DNA from 4 places in the Klebsiella planticola genome. Region 2 is predicted to be linked to each of the others. Evidence: predicted binding sites of a transcription regulator. Region 2 holds the regulator's gene; each other region holds the start of a gene.
The links. Region 2 encodes PurR, which represses purine synthesis genes. Its sites were predicted from a motif close to CANGCAAACGTTTGCNTG; they were not measured.
Positions count from the first base shown of each region.

Region 1: MC50_RS14095 (nucleoside-specific channel-forming protein Tsx) is a predicted target of PurR. The motif match lies at 1,131-1,148, and genes of this name have one in related genera.
Region 3: MC50_RS10175 (NCS2 family permease) is a predicted target of PurR. The motif match lies at 1,526-1,543, and genes of this name have one in related genera.
Region 4: MC50_RS08370 (NCS2 family permease) is a predicted target of PurR. The motif match lies at 2,067-2,084, and genes of this name have one in related genera.

Region 1 covers NZ_CP026047.1:2,909,584-2,912,693, reverse strand. Annotated here, with positions in the region: gene nrdR (transcriptional regulator NrdR) at 1-304, opposite strand, end outside; gene MC50_RS14100 (SadB/YajI family lipoprotein) at 453-995, shown strand; gene MC50_RS14095 (nucleoside-specific channel-forming protein Tsx) at 1,288-2,172, shown strand; gene MC50_RS14090 (helix-turn-helix transcriptional regulator) at 2,266-2,946, opposite strand; gene MC50_RS14085 (VOC family protein) at 2,972-3,110, opposite strand, start outside.
Region 2 covers NZ_CP026047.1:4,802,043-4,805,152, reverse strand. Annotated here, with positions in the region: gene punC (purine nucleoside transporter PunC) at 1-332, opposite strand, end outside; gene punR (DNA-binding transcriptional activator PunR) at 442-1,353, shown strand; gene purR (HTH-type transcriptional repressor PurR) at 1,372-2,397, opposite strand; gene cydH (cytochrome bd-I oxidase subunit CydH) at 2,693-2,782, shown strand; gene MC50_RS23165 (MFS transporter) at 2,946-3,110, shown strand, end outside.
Region 3 covers NZ_CP026047.1:2,100,733-2,103,842, reverse strand. Annotated here, with positions in the region: gene MC50_RS10175 (NCS2 family permease) at 64-1,413, opposite strand; gene MC50_RS10165 (glutathione S-transferase family protein) at 1,804-2,469, opposite strand; gene soxR (redox-sensitive transcriptional activator SoxR) at 2,727-3,110, opposite strand, start outside.
Region 4 covers NZ_CP026047.1:1,729,874-1,732,983, forward strand. Annotated here, with positions in the region: gene MC50_RS08365 (NADPH-dependent FMN reductase) at 1-539, shown strand, start outside; gene MC50_RS08370 (NCS2 family permease) at 595-1,932, opposite strand; gene yieH (6-phosphogluconate phosphatase) at 2,101-2,766, shown strand; gene phoU (phosphate signaling complex protein PhoU) at 2,864-3,110, opposite strand, start outside.

The DNA.
Region 1 (3,110 bases), 1.9 Mb from region 2:
CGCGCTCGCCGGTGCCGCGTAAATGGGTTTTGATATGATTGAGCGCCATTTCCACATCATCAGCGCTGACCGGCCGTTTTTCCAGCGCTTTCAGCATTCCGCTGCGCAGCTTATCTTCATTGAAGGGTTCCCGCACATCGTTGCTCTTGACCACACGCGGCATCACCAGCTCTGCCACCTCGAACGTGGTGAAACGTTCGTTACAAACCAGGCACTGCCGACGACGACGCACAGAAGAGCCCTCACCCACCAGACGAGAGTCGATCACTTTGGTATCTACGGCGAAACAGAAAGGGCAATGCATAGCGCGTCCTGACAGGAAGTTAAACTGACAGGTAGTTTACCGCGAAGTGCCCCGACAACAAAGAAAGAGCTTTTGAGACAAAGGATCTATGGCTCGTGGACGGAGACGTTCTACCATGAAGTATCCCCTGAAAACGGAATCCATGACCATGACAAGACGTTATTTGAAGCTGGCAATGCTGACCACTCTGTTCACACTCAGCGCCTGCGCGCAGCAAAGTGAAGTCCGTCAAATGCATGAAAGCGTAAGCACGTTGAGCAAAGAGATGACTCAGCTTAATCAGCAGACGGTGAAAATTACTCAGCAAAACGCGCTGAATGCGAAATCCAGCAGCGGCGTTTATCTTTTGCCCGGCGCCAATACCCCGGCGCGCCTCGAAAGCCAAATCGGCACATTGCGTATGTCGCTGCGTGACATCGCCGCCGACGCCGACGGTACCCGCCTGACACTGCGTATCCAGGGGGAGTCAAACGACCCGCTGCCGGCGTTTAGCGCCACCGTTGCCTGGGGGCAAATCACCGGCACCACGCAGAATTATCAGGAAATTAACGTACACGATCGGCTGATTAGCGCCCCCGCCAGCATCCTGGCGCCGAGTGACGTTGATATTCCGCTACGTCTGAACGGCATCACGCCGGAGCAGCTCGGCTTCCTGCGCATTCACGATATCCAGCCCGCAACCGCGCAATAATCGTCTTCACCGGGTGTCGCCGACACCCGCCCCCCCAGCCAAAAATCCATTTACAATTTTTCTAAACAGTTCAGTAAAAATTGACTGTTTGGATGAATTTCAGTGGCATTCTGTCAGGAAATGCATAGAATCGTGAACGCAATCGATTACGTATGTTTACGTTATGTGAAACAACACGTATTTTTGTGAGCAATGATTTCTATAATAGACCCCCACAGAAATACGAAATATTTAGCAACGCTTCGGCAACGTTCTTAACGCCTTTTGGCTTAATTTAAACAGTGGCATCATTATGAAAAAAACATTACTGGCAGCAGGCGCCGTACTGGCGCTGTCCACATCGTTCACTGCTGGCGCGGCAGAAAACGATAAACCGCAGTACCTGTCTGATTGGTGGCACCAGAGTGTAAACGTGGTGGGGAGCTACCACACCCGTTTTGGACCGCAAATCCGTAACGATACCTATCTGGAATACGAAGCGTTTGCTAAAAAAGACTGGTTTGATTTCTATGGCTATATCGATGCACCGGTATTCTTTGGCGGCAACAGCACGGCAAAAGGTATCTGGAACAACGGTTCCCCGCTATTTATGGAAATCGAACCGCGTTTCTCTATCGATAAGCTGACCAACACCGATCTCAGCTTCGGCCCGTTCAAAGAGTGGTATTTCGCCAACAACTATATCTACGATATGGGTCGTAACGATTCTCAGGAGCAGAGCACCTGGTATATGGGTCTGGGTACCGATATCGATACCGGTCTGCCGATGAGCCTGTCTCTGAACGTGTATGCGAAATATCAGTGGCAGAACTATGGCGCATCCAACGAAAACGAATGGGATGGCTACCGTTTCAAAGTGAAATACTTTGTCCCGCTGACCGACCTTTGGGGCGGCTCGCTGAGCTACATCGGCTTCACCAACTTTGACTGGGGTTCCGATCTGGGCGATGACAACTTCTATGACATGAACGGCAAGCACGCGCGCACCAGCAACTCCATCGCCTCCAGCCACATCCTGGCGCTGAACTACGCGCACTGGCACTACTCCGTTGTGGCTCGTTACTGGCATAACGGCGGTCAGTGGGCCGATGATGCGAAGCTGAACTTCGGCGATGGCGACTTCAACGTACGCTCTACCGGCTGGGGCGGTTACTTTGTTGTCGGCTACAACTTCTAATCCAGCCTGATCCCCGACCCGGCGGCTATGCCGTCGGGTCCGTTTCTTCTCCCGAAAGCCGGTTTAGCGCCAGCCAGACGGGAGACATTTCGCTTAACATTTCACCTTGCGTAAAAAATCGCTCAATGAGCGATCGGCACACTCATGAAAGCGCCGCTCCGTCGGGATGATATCCAGACAGCGGTCAAGGCGGAAGCAGCGGTAATCATCGCGCAGCTCGCACCAGGCAACCAGCATCCAGCGCTCCCCCCAGAAAAACAGCCCCAGCGGCATCACTTCCCGCTGCGTCAACTTCCCCGCTTCGTCACGGTAGTGCAGCGCCAGCACCCGCTGCGTGGATATGGCCTGATGCATGACATCGAAATCGCGTCGGGAATAGTGCTGATTGCCGAAATCCGGGGCAAAAATCCGCGTCTGCTCCGCCTTGCGACGGCTCTCCTCCGGCAGAATCGCCAGCACTTTTTCCTGCGCCGACTCCAGCTCCCGCGACAGCGAATCGCCGCCCCAGGTTTTCAGCAAACGGATAGCCACCATCAGCGCCTCCGACTCACGATTTGTCAGCATCAGCGGCGGCAGATCAAACCCCGACATCAGCCGGTATCCGCTGCCCGCCTCGCCCTCAACCGGAACGCCCGAAAGCGATAAATCGCGAATATCACGGTAGATGGTCCGCTCCGATACGCCGAGCCGCTCCGCCAGCAGGGCGGCCGTTGTCAGCCGCCTGCCTCGCAGAATCTGCACGATTTGAAATAAACGGTCGGCGCGTCGGGTCATTTTCTTTTCACATAAGCTCTGAAGATTAAGCCGGCTGGTGCAGGCCGACGCGGTTCCCTTCACTGTCGGTAAACAGGGCGATAGTCCCGATATCATGCGGCAGCGCCAGCGGGCCAAAAACGCATCGCCCGCCAGCAGAGGCTACCCGGTCAAGCGTGGCGGCA
Region 2 (3,110 bases):
GCGCAGACGCCGATCGCCTGGATAAAGCGCAGCACCAGCATCAGAGTGGCGTCACGCACCCACAGCATTCCCAGACAGCTGATAGCGAAGATCGCCAGCCCGGTTAGCAGAATCGGTTTACGTCCGTAGCGGTCCGAGAGCGGGCCCCAGAACAGCTGCCCGATGGCGAAGCCGGCGAGGAACAGGCTCAGACTGGCGCTGACCGACGCTGCAGAAGTATTGAGATCTTGCTGGATGGCCGAAAAGGCCGGCAGATACATGTCGGTAGCGAGGAAACCCAGCACGCTGAGTCCCGCCAGCCACACTAAAAATCCTTTCCCGGGTTGTTGCATAACATTCTCTTATAGATGCAGGTATGATGCCGCAGAGTGTAGGGAGTGCATTCTGGCTTGTGAAACGCTAATATTTGCTACATGCGTTCAAAATTTTTGCAGGCAGAATATGTGGTCCGAATACTCACTCGAAGTTGTTGATGCTGTCGCCCGCAACGGCAGCTTTAGCGCCGCGGCGCAGGAGCTGCACCGCGTACCTTCGGCGGTCAGTTATACCGTACGTCAGCTGGAGGAGTGGCTGGCGGTACCGCTTTTTGAACGCCGCCATCGCGATGTCGAATTGACCCCCGCCGGGCTCTGGTTTTTACAGGAAGGACGATCTGTTATCAAAAAAATGCAGATCACCCGCCAACAGTGTCAGCAGATAGCCAACGGCTGGCGTGGTCAGCTGTCGATAGCCGTGGATGACATTGTTAAACCGGCCCGTATGCGCCAGATGATTGTTGATTTTTATCGTCACTTTCCCGATGTCGAGCTGATTGTTTTTCAGGAGGTCTTCAACGGTGTCTGGGACGCGCTGGCCGACGGACGCGTGGAGCTGGCTATCGGGGCAACCCGTTCGATTCCGGTGGGGGGACGCTACGCCTTTCGCGATATGGGGATGTTGAGCTGGCATTGCGTGGTGGCGAGCCATCATCCTCTGGCGCAGATGAGCGGGCCGCTCAGCGATGATGTGTTGCGCAACTGGCCGTCGCTGGTCAGGGAGGACACCTCCCGCTCGCTACCAAAACGCACGACCTGGCTACTGGACAACCAGAAAAGGGTGGTGGTGCCGGACTGGGAATCCTCGGCCACCTGCCTCTCGGCGGGATTGTGCGTAGGGATGGTACCGAGCCATTTTGCTCGCCCGTGGATTGACCGCGGTGAATGGACCGGGCTGGCGCTGGAAAACCCGTTCCCGGACGCCGCGTGCTGCCTGACCTGGCAGCAGAGCGACACGTCACCGGCGCTGTCGTGGCTACTGGATTATCTGGGGGACAGTGAAACGTTAAACCGGGAGTGGCTGCGGGCGCCGGAGTAACCGGCGCCGCACGGGCGATTAGCGACGGTAGTCGACGAACGGGCCGTCTACGACGGAGCGGCGCTCTACCAGCCGCGGGTGAACCTCGATCGACTGTGACTCTTCGCGCTTGTTGACGATACGATCCATCAGCATATTGAAGGCCGCTTCCCCCAGCGAATCTTTCGGCTGGTGGATGGTGGTCAGCGCCGGGCTGAAATAGCGGGCGTTACGCACGTTATCATACCCGATCAGCGAAATGTCCTGCGGCACGCGCAGCCCCATCTCATCCGCAGCGCAGATTGCGCCCATCGCCATGATGTCGCCGCCGCAGAAGACCGCCGTCGGGCGATGCTGCTGGCTGAGGATCTGCTGCATTGCGCGGTAGCCGGATTCAGGCTCGAAGTCTCCCTGCACAATCCAGCTTTCCGGAACGGCGATCTGCGCTTCTTCCATGGCTTTCATAAAGCCCGCCAGGCGCCCGGCGCCGGTGTTACGCTCCAGCGGACCCGGGATCACGCCGATTTCACGATGGCCGCGTTCCACCAGATAGCGACCGGCCATATAACCGCCCTCAAAGGCGTTATCGATGACCGAATCGGTAAAGTCGGCTTTGGATTCACCCCAGTCCATTACCACCATCGGAATATGGCGGTACTCTTCCAGCATGCTGAGCACCGATTCCGGATATTCAGAACACATAACCAGCAGGCCGTCGACGCGCTTTTGCGCCATCATCGACAGATAGGCCTGCTGCTTTTCGAGATCGTTCCACGCATTGCCCAGAATCAGGGTATAGCCTTTCTGGAAACAGCTCTTTTCTACGGCTTCAATAATCTCAGCGAAATAGGCCGCTTCGCTGCTGGTGGCCAGCAGGCCAATCGATTTGGTGTGATTAACCTTCAGGCTGCGAGCCACGGCACTGGGGGAATAGTGCAGCTCTTTGATCGCCGCCCACACGGCGTTGCGGGTTTCTTCCGCCACGAAACGGGTTTTGTTAATTACATGTGACACTGTTGTAGTGGAAACGTTTGCGCGCTTCGCTACATCTTTAATTGTTGCCATTACTTCTCACTCCAGACCTTGACCTGATCGTCTGATTATCGATACGTAAACGTTTGCCTATACACACCCTGAATACAATTTTCAACATTGCATCACGTCGGGAAAACGACACAGAACGACAGGAAGGGGTCAATGGCCGATACGCTTTCAAATTAGCGTGGGATTTTGTCCGATCTTGCGGCAAAGGGGAAGAGCAAAAATGTGCATCACCCTAAAACATGGAAGATTTTTGCGCTATATTGTGCAAAAATGAGCAAGCTCACTTTTCATGTGGGGATAACTGGGGGAAAAATTGATGGATACAGATTTAAAGTTTTCGCTGACGACAACGATTATTGTCCTGGGTCTGATCGTGGCCGCCGGCCTGACCGCGGTGCTGCACTGATTTATCCGGGGGAGAGGGCTCTTTCCCCCGACGTCCCGCCATTATTATCAATTTCGCAAAAATCTTTTGCCATTTCGTTTACTTTTGTTTTTTTGTGATTGATGTCATGCTTTTGACTTCTGATGAGATACCGTCGCCGATGACGGTCTGCTGGAGTCATTGAATGAAAATCAACTTTCCCTTGTTAGCGCTGGCGATAGGCGCGTTTGGTATTGGCACCACGGAGTTTTCCCCGATGGGGCTGCTGCCGGTGATTGCCAAAGGTGTCGACGTGTCAATTCCGGCGGCGGGAATGCTGATCAGCGCGTATGCGATCGGCGTGATGGTC
Region 3 (3,110 bases), 2.7 Mb from region 2:
AAACAGGATGTGGCTTAAAAATAAAACGGGCGGCCTGAGCCGCCCGCTATTGGCAGGAAAAGCTTAAATGGCCCAACCACCGGCGTAGAAGATAACCAGCGCGGCCGCGATGATGACGGTCCCCAGGTTCAGCTTGCGCCACTCGCCGGACACCAGACGGCCAATGACCAGGGCGGCAAAGCCAATCATGATGCCGGTGACGATGTTACAGGTCAGCACGATAAAGACCGCCGTGATAAGCCCGGCCATCGCATCGACGAAATCATTAAAGTCGATTTTCGCCACGTTGCTCAGCATCAGCAGACCAACATACATCAGCGCTGGCGCCGTGGCATACGCAGGTACCAGATAAGAGAGCGGAGAGAGGAACAGAATCAGCAGGAACAGCACGCCAACGGTCACCGCGGTGAGGCCGGTTTTACCGCCCGCCGCAGTACCTGCCGCAGATTCGATGTACACCGCCGCCGGCGCCGCCCCGACCACGCCGGAGAAGACGCTGCTCAGGGAGTCGGTGGTCAAGGCTTTACCGCCGTTGATAATCTGCCCGTCTTTATCCAGCAGGTTTGCCTGCCCCGCCACGGCGCGAATCGTGCCGGTGGCATCAAATACCGCCGTCATCACCAGCGCCAGGACGCTTGGCAGAACCACCGGGTTTAGCGCGCCGATGATATCGAGGCTGCCAATCAGCGAGTTGCCTTTGTCGTCGCTCAGCGACGGCATCGCGAAAATACCGGAGAAATGAACGCTCGGGTCAAAAATCAGCCCGACGATCGAAATGCCGATAATGGTCAGCAGAATACCGCCCGGCACTTTCATTTTTTCGAGGCCAATAATCACCGCCAGCCCCACCAGCGACATAATCACCGGGAAGCTGTTGAAGTGACCCAGCGCGACCGGCAAACCGTCCAGCGGGTTTTTAATCACCAGGCCCACGCCGTTGGCGGCGATCAGCAGCAGAAACAGGCCGATACCTATCCCGGTGCCGTGCGCAACGCCCTGCGGTAAATTGCGCAGGATCCAGCTACGAATACCGGTGGCAGAGATAACGGTAAACAGCACGCCCATCAGGAACACGGCGCCCAGCGCAACCGGAATACTGATGTGCTGCCCCAGCACCAGGCTGAAGGCGGTGAACGCGGTCAGCGAAATCGCACAGCCGATGGCCAGCGGCAGGTTTGCCCACAGCCCCATCACCAGAGAGCCTACGCCGGCGACCAGACAAGTCGAGACGAACACGGCTGCCGGAGGGAACCCGGCTTTACCCAACATGCCCGGGACAACAATGACCGAGTACACCATTGCCAGGAAGGTGGTTAAACCGGCAACAATCTCCTGACGAACGGAGCTGCCACGAGCTGAAATTTTAAACCAGGCGTCTAATGAACCGCCGGTACGCGCTGAAGGCGTAGACATAGAAAACTTCCCCTGAAAATTTTAATCGTTCGTCCGTATGCGTGGTGGACCATCCACTGCCAGCTAAACGCGATCTCCTTGTGCTTCCTCGCAGCGCCAGGGGGGCTGCAAAAAAGCAAACGTTTAACTCCGCGCATACAATACGGTGGTCAGAATGAATTTGCTCCCCCCAGAACAGGGATAAATAGCGAGCAAAATACAAAGGCAAACGATTATCCAGCCTTTAGACGGGCCTTTTCAACTGAAGTTTGTGTTAATTCGCTAAATTTTGCTTATGGCGTTCATGAAATAACCAGTCGATGCGCAAACGTTGTCGTCTATGCGCAATCCGGTAACATTTTTGTATTGCGTTGATAGCAATTCACCGCGGCCATCACAAAAATCACCGCCTCACTCCGGCAGGGTGAACGGGCCGCCGCGTTCAATCGCTTTCTGCCAGGCCGGAAGCTGCTCTATTCGCTGCACCCACTGTGCGATCCGCGGCACATCCGTGATGCCACCGCGCACCAGCAGCGCCATGACCGGAAAGCTCATCTGGATATCGGCCATGCTGAGCTGCGCGCCGGCAAACCACGGCTGACGGGAGAGATGATCCTCAATATAGCGAGCGTGCGTGGCGATTTGCCGGTCCAGCCAGGCCTTCTGTACCCCTTTACCCAGGGCATTGCCCAGCGTTCGCATCCCGAGCGGAATGGGCGGTTTACCGAGACTGGCAAACACCAGTTTCATCACCATCAGCGGCATCAGTGAGCCCTCGGCATAGTGCAGCCAGAAACGGTATTGCAGCTTATCCGCCATCGCCTGCGGTCTGAACCGGTGGTCGCTATCGTAGGTTTCCTGCAGGTACTCGAGGATGGCGCCCGATTCCGCCAGCACGTGGCCGTTATCTTCCACCACCGGAGATTTCCCCAGCGGGTGGATCTGCTTTAACGCCGGCGGCGCCAGCATATTTTTTTCCCGCTGGTAGCTGACAATGCGATAAGGCAACTGGAGTTCTTCAAGCGCCCACAGCACGCGCTGGGATCGTGATTGATTGAGATGATGTACCGTCAGCATGGAGGTTCTCCCGTAATTCGTTCGAATTAACTATAGGAACTGACGGCGATTGGCGGAAAAATTTCGCCGAAATAAACGGGTGAAAAAGCCGGGCTGTGCCACAATTAAGTTGTCGGCGCAAACCGGAACCTCCAGCAACATCTTGCGCAATACCGAGGTGAGCCGACGTCGGGGGAAACCCTCCTGCGAACGACCAGGATAGTGTTAAAGACCAAGACCGGAAAACAACTAAAGCGCCCTGTTGTGGCGCTTTAGTTTTATACGTCATCCTCCAGCAGTCGCGCGCCGGTCCCCTCTTCACCCAGCTTATCTCCCGGGTTGCGCAGCGGGCAGTCGCGTCGCGACAGACAGCCGCAGCCGATACAACCATCCAGCTGGTCGCGCAGTGCGGTCAGGGTATGAATACGCCGATCAAGCTCCTCCCGCCACTGCGATGAGAGCTGTTTCCACTCCTTCGCGCTGAGGTTATGCCCTTCCGGCAACACGCCGAACGCATCACCAATGGTCGACAGCGGAATGCCGATTCGCTGGGCAATCTTGATGATCGCCACCGCGCGCAGCACATCGCGGCGATAGCGCCGCTGATTACCGGCATTACGCTGGCTGTGAATTAACCCTTTGCTTTCATAGAAATGCAGGGC
Region 4 (3,110 bases), 2.4 Mb from region 2:
TACTCGGAAGTCTGCGCAAGGGGTCTTTTAATGGCATGGTTGCACGCACCCTGCCTGGCATTGCGCCGGCGGGCATGGAGATCGTCGCGCTGCCATCGATTGGCGACATTCCGTTATATGACGCGGATATCCAGCAGGAAGACGGGTTTCCGCAAAGCGTGCAGGATATTGCACAACAGATTCGCGAAGCCGACGGCGTTGTTATCGTCACGCCTGAATATAACTATTCCGTTCCAGGTGGCCTGAAAAATGCCATTGACTGGCTGTCGCGCCTGCCTGAACAACCGCTGTCCGGCAAACCGGTCCTGATTCAAACCAGCTCCATGGGCGCAATTGGCGGCGCGCGCTGCCAGTATCACCTGCGTCAAATTCTGGTGTTCCTCGATGCGATGGTGATGAACAAGCCTGAGTTTATGGGCGGCGTGATTCAGAACAAGGTCGATCCGCAGTCGGGAGAGGTGGTCGATCAGAGCACGCTCGACCATTTGAGTGGGCAGCTGAGCGCCTTTGCCGAGTATATTCAGCGAGTCAAAGCGTAAAAAAGAGCCCGGCATCGCTGCCGGGCTTTTTCATTATGCACGACATGCACGACGCTTAGTGCGCATCGATAAACACAATTTTCAGTACGAACAGCAGCGAGACGATAATCACGCACGGGCTGAGATCGCGCAGGCGACCGGTACCAATCTTCATCACGCAGTAAGAGATAAAGCCTAACGCAATCCCCTCGGTAATCGAGAAGCTGAACGGCATCATCACCGCGGTCACAAAGGCCGGCACCGCTTCCGTCAGGTCGTCCCACTTCACGCGCGACAGGCTGGATGTCATCAGTACGCCCACATAGATCAGCGCACCTGCTGCGGCATACGCCGGCACCATGCCGGCCAGCGGCGACAGGAAGATCACCAGCAGGAACAGAATCCCCACCACCACCGCCGTCAGACCGGTACGTCCGCCCACGGAAACACCGGAAGAGGATTCGATATAGGCGGTCACAGACGAGGTGCCGATAAAGGACCCTGCCACCGATGAGATACTGTCAACAAACAGCGCCTGCTTCATCCGCGGGAATTTGCCTTTTTCATCGGCCAGGCCGGCTTTGTCGGTCACGCCGATCAGAGTTCCGGAGGAGTCGAACAGGTTGACCAGCATAAAGGAGAAGATGATACCCGCCAGACCGAGATTAAAGGAGCCGGCCAAATCAACATGGCCAATCACCGATGTAATGCTCGGCGGAGCGGAAACAATACCGGTGTAGTGAACATCACCCAGAATCCAGCCCAGCAGCGTCGTAACGATGATGGAGACCAGTACCGCAGCATGAATGTTACGGGAAGCGAGAATAGCGATAATAAAGAAGCCGAGAATCCCCAGCAGCACGCTGTGGGAGGTCAGGTTGCCGATGCTCACCAGGGTGTCTTTATTTGCGACAATCACGCCGGCATTTTTCAGCCCCATCATGCCGATAAACAACCCAATACCGCTGGTGATCCCCACGCGCAGGCTGACGGGAATATTGGCGATCATCCAGTAGCGTACGCGGAAAATAGTCAGCAGCAGCAGACCAACGGCGCCCCAGAAAATAGCCCCCATCCCCACCTGCCACGGCAGCCCCATCGCCTGGACGACGACAAAGGCGAAGAAGGCATTCAGCCCCATTGCCGGCGCCAGCGCAACCGGCAGGTTAGCAAACAGCCCCATCAAAATACTACCGAAGGCGGCGATCAGACAGGTCGTCACAAAGACAGCGCTGGTATCCATACCCGCTACGCCAAGAATTTGTGGGTTAACGAAAACAATGTAGACCATTGTCAAAAAGGTGGTGAAACCTGCTATCGCTTCGGTACGTGCCGTCGTGCCGTGTTCACGTAGTTTGAATACGCGCTCCAGCAGACCCTGGCCAGAAGACTGGCTGGTTTGTTGTTGACTCATTATCGGTTTCCGAACAAAAGGAGGGAAAATTCGTCGCTATCCTATACCAAAATGCGACACCGGGGGCAGTTGTATGGTAATTTTTTTCATTGAATTTGCTTATACGGCAACGATTGCGTCTTGTGAATAGGCAGGACGAAAACGTTAACTTGTTAAAATGGAAACGGCATGTCCCAAATAGAAGCCCTGTTTTTCGACTGCGACGGCACGCTGGTCGACAGCGAAGTGATCTGTTCCCGCGCCTATGTTCATATGTTCAAAGCGTTCGGCATTACCCTGGATTTAGACGAGATTTTTAAGCGTTTCAAAGGCGTAAAGCTCTACGAGATCATTGATACCATCAACGAAGAGCACGGCGTTAATCTACAAAAACCAGAGCTCGAACCCCTCTACCGCGCCGAAGTCGCGCGCCTGTTTGATTCTGAACTGGAAGCGATTGCAGGAGCGGAAACGCTGCTGGATGCGGTCAGCGTGCCAATGTGCGTGGTCTCTAACGGCCCGGTCAGTAAAATGCAGCACTCGCTGGGAAGAACCGGCATGTTGCGCCATTTTCCCGACCGACTGTACAGCGGTTACGATATTCAGCGCTGGAAACCCGATCCGGCACTGATGTTCCATGCAGCAAAGGCCATGAACGTTAACGTCGAAAACTGCATTCTGGTGGATGATTCCAGCGCAGGCGCTCAGTCCGGGATTGAAGCAGGAATGGAAGTCTTTTACTTCTGTGCCGACTCGCACAACAAACCGATCGATCATCCAAAAGTGACGACCTTTACTGATTTGGCACAGCTGCCCGCGCTGTGGAAAGCCCGTGGATGGAATATTACGCGTTAATGAAAAAAGCCGGATAGCGCTAGCGCTTATCCGGCCTACAGGATCCGTGGTGTTAAAGGCCCGGTAAGCATAGCGCCTCCGGGCATTTTACGGCGGATCACTCTTTCGGGTCTTTACCCGCCAGCAGCTTATCCAGCTCATCGCCACCAACGTGGCGGAAATCCTGGCCTTTGACGAAGTAGAAAATATATTCGCAAATATTCTGGCAGCGGTCGCCGATACGCTCGATAGAACGGGCGCAGAACAGCGCGGTCAGCACGCTTGGAATCGTACGTGAATCTTCCATCATATAGGTCATCAGCTGACGCACGATGCCCTCATATTCCTGATCCACCTTCTTATCT